DNA from 2 places in the Cellulophaga sp. 3_MG-2023 genome. Region 1 is predicted to be linked to the other one. Evidence: riboswitches for the same ligand, from Rfam matches in the RefSeq annotation. Region 1 holds a riboswitch; the other holds the start of a gene.
What was found. Region 1 has a riboswitch for S-adenosylmethionine ahead of Q4487_RS06580 (O-acetylhomoserine aminocarboxypropyltransferase/cysteine synthase family protein). Riboswitches for the same ligand answer to the same signal wherever they lie in the genome.
Positions count from the first base shown of each region.

Region 1 (3,427 bases):
TTAGTGGAGATTCTTGTGGTGTTATCTCATTAATTCATGAGCAGTCACAAGACATTAATCAAGGTGTAGACCGTGGCTCTAAAGAAGAGCAAGGTGCAGGTGACCAAGGTATGATGTTTGGTTACGCTAGCAAAGAAACAGAAAACTATATGCCACTGGCATTAGATATTTCGCATAAAATATTACAAGAACTTGCCGCATTGCGTAGAGAGGGTAAACAAATTTCTTATTTACGCCCAGATGCTAAGGCGCAAGTAACTATAGAATATTCAGACGATAACGTGCCACAGCGTATAGATACTATTGTTGTGTCTACACAGCATGACGATTTTGATGCTAATGATGAAAAAATGTTAGCGCAAATAAAATCAGATATTATCTCTATTTTAATGCCTAAAGTAATAGCGCAATTTCCAGAGAAGGTACAAGCATTATTTACAAGCAAAATACAGTACCACATTAACCCAACAGGTAAATTTGTAATTGGTGGTCCACACGGAGACACAGGTCTTACAGGACGTAAAATTATAGTAGATACCTACGGTGGTAAAGGCGCCCATGGTGGTGGAGCATTTAGTGGTAAAGATCCAAGTAAAGTAGACCGTAGTGCAGCATATGCAGCAAGGCACGCAGCTAAAAATTTAGTAGCAGCAGGTATTGCAGATGAGATTTTGGTACAAGTAAGTTACGCCATTGGTGTGGTAGAGCCAACTTCTATTTATGTAGACACATACGGTACTGCAAAAGTAAATTTAACAGACGGAGAAATTGCCAAAATAGTAGCGCAAATTTTTGATATGCGCCCGTTTGCCATAGAAGACCGTTTAAAGCTAAGAAACCCTATTTATTTAGAAACCGCAGCTTATGGTCATATGGGGAAAGAACCAAAAACAATCACAAAAGTTTTTGAGTCTCCATACAATGGTAAGGTAGAGAAAGAAGTAGAACTTTTTACTTGGGAAAAACTAGATATGGTAAGCGCAGTAAAAACCGCTTTTAACCTTTAAAATAAAGTTTTTAATAATATATAAGTGCTTTGCTGTAACGGTAAAGCACTTTTTTTGTGTTTAATATTTTGCTATTTATTTGGGTGTTACCACAAGGGTCGGGCTTTTTGTTGCAATCTTTTTTAAGAAAAATAAAAAAGGATTTTCACTACAATCCCTAACACAAATAAAGTTTTAATTTAAAAAATCGTTACAAAAACAAACAATTATTGTGTTTCTGTTATTTAAGCTTGTTAAAAAGGTTAAAATCAATATTTTTTCAAAAAAGATTAGGATATTAAATTTTTCTGAACATATATTTGTAGCTCAAAGTTCAAAACACTTATTGAATAGTTATCAAGAAAGGCGGAGGGATTAGACCCAATGAAGCCTTAGCAACCCTTTGTTCAAACAAAGAAGGTGCTAAATTCTACCAAGTACATCGGTACTATAGGCAGATAACGAAACAAGCTTTTTTATTTCAAAAAAGGTAAATTTCCAATTTCTTTTTAACTCATTTAATTTTAAACCATCTTGCAAAGTCGGCAAGGCGTGGTTTTGACTTTTTTATTTTTTCAATTTAAACTATAAAAAACAAAATTATGAGTACTCAAAAATTAGCAACAAAAGCATTACACGCAGGTCACACTCCATCAGAAACAGCAGGTACAAGAGCAGTGCCTATTTATCAAACGTCGTCTTATGTTTTTAAAGATACAGACCACGCAGCAAACTTATTTTCTTTATCAGAATTAGGATTTATTTACACGCGTTTAAACAATCCAACAAATCAAATATTACAAGACAGACTAGCAGCAGCAGAGGGTGGTGTAGGAGCAGTAGTATTTGCATCTGGTACAGCAGCAATTTCTACAGGTTTATTAACGCTTTTAAGAGCAGGAGACCACATTGTAGCATCTAGCAGTTTGTACGGTGGTACATTTAATTTGTTAAATGTAACCTTACCAAGATTAGGTATTACAACTACTTTTGTAGATGCATCTAATCCAGAGAGTTTTGGTAAAGCAGTGCAAGAAAATACAAGAGCATTTTTTGTAGAGTCATTAGGAAATCCTAAGCTAGATGTTTTAGACTTAAAAGCAATTTCTAAAGAAGCAAAAGCAGCACAAGTGCCATTTATTGTAGACAATACAGTAGCATCACCAGCATTACTAAACCCAATAGAGCACGGTGCAAACTTGGTAATACACTCGCTAACAAAATACATAGGCGGACAAGGAACTTCTTTAGGAGGTGCAATTGTAGACGCAGGTACTTTTGACTGGACAAATGGAAAGTTCCCAGAGTTTACAGAACCATCTGCCGGGTACCACGGTTTGGTGTATAGTGAGGCTCTTGGTAATGCTGCATTTACGTATAAATTAATTTTAGAAGGTTTAAGAGATTTCGGAGGAGCTTTAAGTCCGTTTAATGCATTCCAAATTATACAAGGTTTAGAAACTTTACCAGTGCGTATAAAACAACATAGTGCAAACGCATTAGAATTGGCTACTTGGTTAGAGGGTAGAGATGAGGTTGCTTGGGTAAACTATCCAGGGTTAAAAAGCAATAAATACTATGACTTAGCCAAGGAGTACTTACCAAAAGGTCAAAGTGGCTTAGTTACATTTGGTGTAAAAGGTGGCTTTGAAGCTGCTAAAAAACTAACAGATGCCACTAAAATATTCTCTCTTTTAGCAAACATAGGAGATACAAAATCTTTAATAATTCACCCAGCAAGTACAACGCATCAACAATTAACAGCAGAGCAGCAAGAGTCTGCAGGTGTTGGTCAAGATTTAATTCGTTTGTCTGTTGGTTTAGAGGATATAGAAGATTTAAAGTTAGACTTAGAAGAGGCTTTTAAAGCTATATCTACAGTTACAGCTTAATAAACTTACGTTCTCAAAATAAATTACAAATAACCTAATAATTATTTAGGTTAAAACAGCTTACTATGTTGCATCATATCAAACTAAAAAAATATACAACGCTAAGTGGTAGCACACAAGATATAGACTTGTCATATCAGGTATTTGGAGCAGAATTGCACACCGCGCCAATTGTACTTGTAAATCACGCTTTAACAGGTAACTCTAATGTTTCTGGTGAAGATGGCTGGTGGTCTACACTAATAGGTGAAGGCAAATGTATAGACACCACAAAATACACGGTATTGTCTTTTAATATTCCTGGTAATGGTTTTGATGGCTTTATTATAGAAAACTATAAAGATTTTGTAGCTAAAGATATTGCTCATTTGTTTTTATTAGGATTAAAAGAACTAAATATCAATTCGCTTTTTGCAATAATAGGAGGTTCTTTAGGAGGTGGTATTGCCTGGGAGATGGCTGCACTAAATCCAAAATTAACGCAGCATTTAATTCCGGTTGCATCAGATTGGAAATCTACAGACTGGCTTATTGCAAACTGTCAAATTC
Region 1 is NZ_JAUOPS010000002.1:371,174-374,600, reverse strand. Features, by position in the region: gene metK (methionine adenosyltransferase) at 1-1,007, shown strand, start outside; SAM riboswitch class I at 1,338-1,451, shown strand; gene Q4487_RS06580 (O-acetylhomoserine aminocarboxypropyltransferase/cysteine synthase family protein) at 1,589-2,878, shown strand; gene thrA (bifunctional aspartate kinase/homoserine dehydrogenase I) at 2,944-3,427, shown strand, end outside.

Region 2 (3,427 bases), on a different contig from region 1:
GATGCTTATCTCTACTTAACCAAAACAAAATAAGGCTATGAATTCATTTTTTAGTATTGTAAAATTAGATTATATACAACGTACAAGAAGTTATGCTTTTTTAATAACTCTTTGTGCTAGTTTAGCAATTGCGTATACTTTTGTACCAGAGCCTAATGCTAACTATTCTACAATTAGAATAGCAGATTATATTGGCGTTTATAATTCTGCTTGGTTTGGCTATGTTACCGCTATAATGACAAGTATTTTTTTATCATTAATAGGTTTTTATCTTGTTAATAGTGCTATAAAAACGGATATAAATACTAAAGTTGGACAAATTATAGCTACTACAAGAATTAAAAATTTTAGTTATTTACTTAGTAAAGTATTAAGTAACTTTTTAGTTCTTTTAACTATAGCTCTTGTAGTTTTTATAATGAGCATCATACTTTTCTTTTTATATAATGATAATTATTCTTTTAACCTTTTACAGTTTATAAAACCATACGCTCTTATTACGGCTCCTGCATTATTTTGCATTGCTGTTATTGCTGTTGTTTTTGAATTAGTATTAAGTAAATATTCTGTTTTACAAAATGTCTTATTCTTTATTATTTATTCTACTCTAATTTTGTTTTCTCCTAAAACAGAAAACAGTTACACATTAGACATTTTAGGAAGCAATGTTGTAATACATCAATTAGAGAAACAAGTTAAAACCATTACAAAATCTACAACAGATACAAATTTAGCAATAGGATATATAGTAGGAAATACAAGTAACTTAAACAAATTTGAATTTAACGGTATAGATTTCCCTACTTCTTTTGTTGTAAGTCGTTTTCTATTGGTGGTTTTAGGTCTTATTATAATACTTGTTTTGTCCAAATTTTTTCATCGATTTAATATAACTAAGTATTCTACATCTAAGGAACAAGAAAAGAGCATAAATAAGCCTAATACAACACACCAAATTAATTTAAAAGAACTATCTAATGCGCAAATAAATTATAGTATTTATCCATTATTAAAAGCAGAAATGCTACTTATACTTCGTAAAGGAAAAAAGTGGTTATGGATTATTAACATATTGGGAATGTTACTTTTACTATTTCTTCCAATAGCTGTTTCTTTCAAATTTATTTTACCTATTTTATGGTTTTTACAAGTACACAGGATTTCAGATTTATCGGTAAAAGAAACAACATATAATGTAGACTATTTTTCTTACTCTGCTTACAAGCCTATTTCTAGAGTTCTGTTTTCTCAACTATTAGCGGGTGTTTGCTTATTCATTTTTTTAGCTTTACCATTAATATTACGTTTGGCCATTAACTTAAATTTTTCATCTGTAGTTTCTATATTGTTGGGAAGTATATTTATAGTATTATTAGTAGTTACGCTTGGTATATTATCTAAAGGAAAAAAACTTTTTGAGGTCTTGTTTTTTATGATAACCTACGCAAACATTAACAATATTAATTATGCAGATTATTTTGGAGCCTTAGGAAGTACTAATTTGTTTAACTGTAAGATGATGTTGTTATTAGTGAGTTTAAGTACATTCTGTATTATAGCAAGAAAAAGAGAACTTAAAAAATAACAGAAAATTATGATTTTATCTCGTTGTTATACTTTAGTTTTACGCACTTAATTATCAAGAATCTCAAAAAAGAGATAGCAACCTGCATTAACAAGCAAGGTGCTAAAAAAGGATAAGCCAATACTTTGGAAAAAATGTTAATTCAGATCCACTTATTTGTCCTTTTCTTTTTGGTTCTGCAAAACTAAAAAAATGACATCTATTAAAAACAACAAGCCTAGGTTTATTGCTTTACTCCCATTATTTGTATTTGTATTTACATTTTTAGGTGTAGGTATTTATCAAAATGATTTTTATGCTTTACCTGCACCTATAGCAGTTATAGCCGGTATTATTGTAGCTTTTTTAATTTTTAAACAAAGCATAAAATCTAAAATAGAAACACTTTTAGCTGGTTGCGGAGATAGTAAAATACTAACAATGTGTTTAATATATTTGTTAGCTGGTGCTTTTGCTACAATTACAAAAGAAACTGGTAGTGTAGATGCTATTGTAAACCTTGGTTTAGATTTTATAGCCATACAATATATCTACTTTGGAGTATTTATAATTGCTGCATTTTTATCTATATCTACAGGCACATCTGTTGGTGCAATAGTTGCACTAACTCCTATTGTTATTGGCTTTGCAGATAAAGGAGGTGTGTCATTAGCTATACTTTGCGGCGCTCTATTAGGTGGTTCTATGTTTGGAGATAACCTTTCGGTAATATCAGATACTACAATTGCAGCAACACAATCCTTAGGCGTAAAAATGAGTGATAAATTTAAGCAAAACATAAAAATTGCTTTACCAGCAGCACTCTTTACAATTGCTATTTTAATAGTTAAAGGCGCTGCTTTAGAGTCTAACAATTTAGAAGATGTTACATACAATTATTCATTACTAAAAATAGTTCCTTACATATTAGTAATTGCGCTATCTGTAATTGGCGTAAACGTATTTGTTACACTATTGTTAGGTGTATTAATAGCTGCCGCAATTGGTATTTTTTATGGTGATTTTACACTTATTGAATCTACCAAAATTGCTTACAATGGATTTACAAGTATGACAGAGATTTTTCTACTATCATTACTATCTGGTGGATTAGCTGCATTAGTAGCTAAAAATGGCGGTATAGATTATATTTTAAATAAGATTAAAACCCTTATAAAGAGTAAAAAATCTGCTCAATTTGGTATTGCAACCTTAGTTAGTACAGTAAATATGGCTATAGCAAACAATACAGTTTCTATTATTATTTCTGGTTCTATTGCAAAAACCATTAATGATGAGTATAAATTAGATAATAAAAATACAGCTTCAATTTTAGATATTTTTGCCTGTATTACACAAGGTTTACTACCTTATGGAGCACAAGTATTAATGATTTTGAGTTTTTCTGATGGAAACCTAACTTACACAGAACTTATTGGTAATACTTGGTATTTACTTTTGTTATTTATCTACACCATTATTTACATTAGCTTATATCCTTTTAAATTGAAGAAAACTAGTATAAATTAAGATATAGTTCTATTAAAATTTATCTAAAAAGTTATCTTCGCGGCTATGTGGATGTATTTAGGTCTTTTATCGGCTTTATTTTTAGGGTTACATAATTTATGTAAAAAGCACGCTGTACAAGGTAATGAAGTGTTTCCTGTACTTTTAGGGACTATAACAGCAGGTTTTTTGCTGTTATTACCTTTTTATTTAGGTTCTAAATTTTATCCTGAATACACTAAAGAAGTAGGTTTTTACATTACAGATATTCATTGGAAAAAACACGGTTATATTGTTGTAAAATCTATGCTAATGGCTGGCTCTTGGGTTTTAGCATACCAAGCGCTAAAGCAT
Region 2 is NZ_JAUOPS010000001.1:570,484-573,910, reverse strand. Features, by position in the region: gene Q4487_RS02315 (ABC transporter ATP-binding protein) at 1-33, shown strand, start outside; gene Q4487_RS02310 (hypothetical protein) at 38-1,585, shown strand; SAM-I-IV-variant riboswitch at 1,632-1,730, shown strand; gene Q4487_RS02305 (Na+/H+ antiporter NhaC family protein) at 1,778-3,094, shown strand; gene Q4487_RS02300 (DMT family transporter) at 3,140-3,427, shown strand, end outside.
Region 2: linked by a shared signal. The riboswitch ahead of Q4487_RS02305 (Na+/H+ antiporter NhaC family protein) and the one ahead of Q4487_RS06580 (O-acetylhomoserine aminocarboxypropyltransferase/cysteine synthase family protein) in region 1 are both predicted to bind S-adenosylmethionine.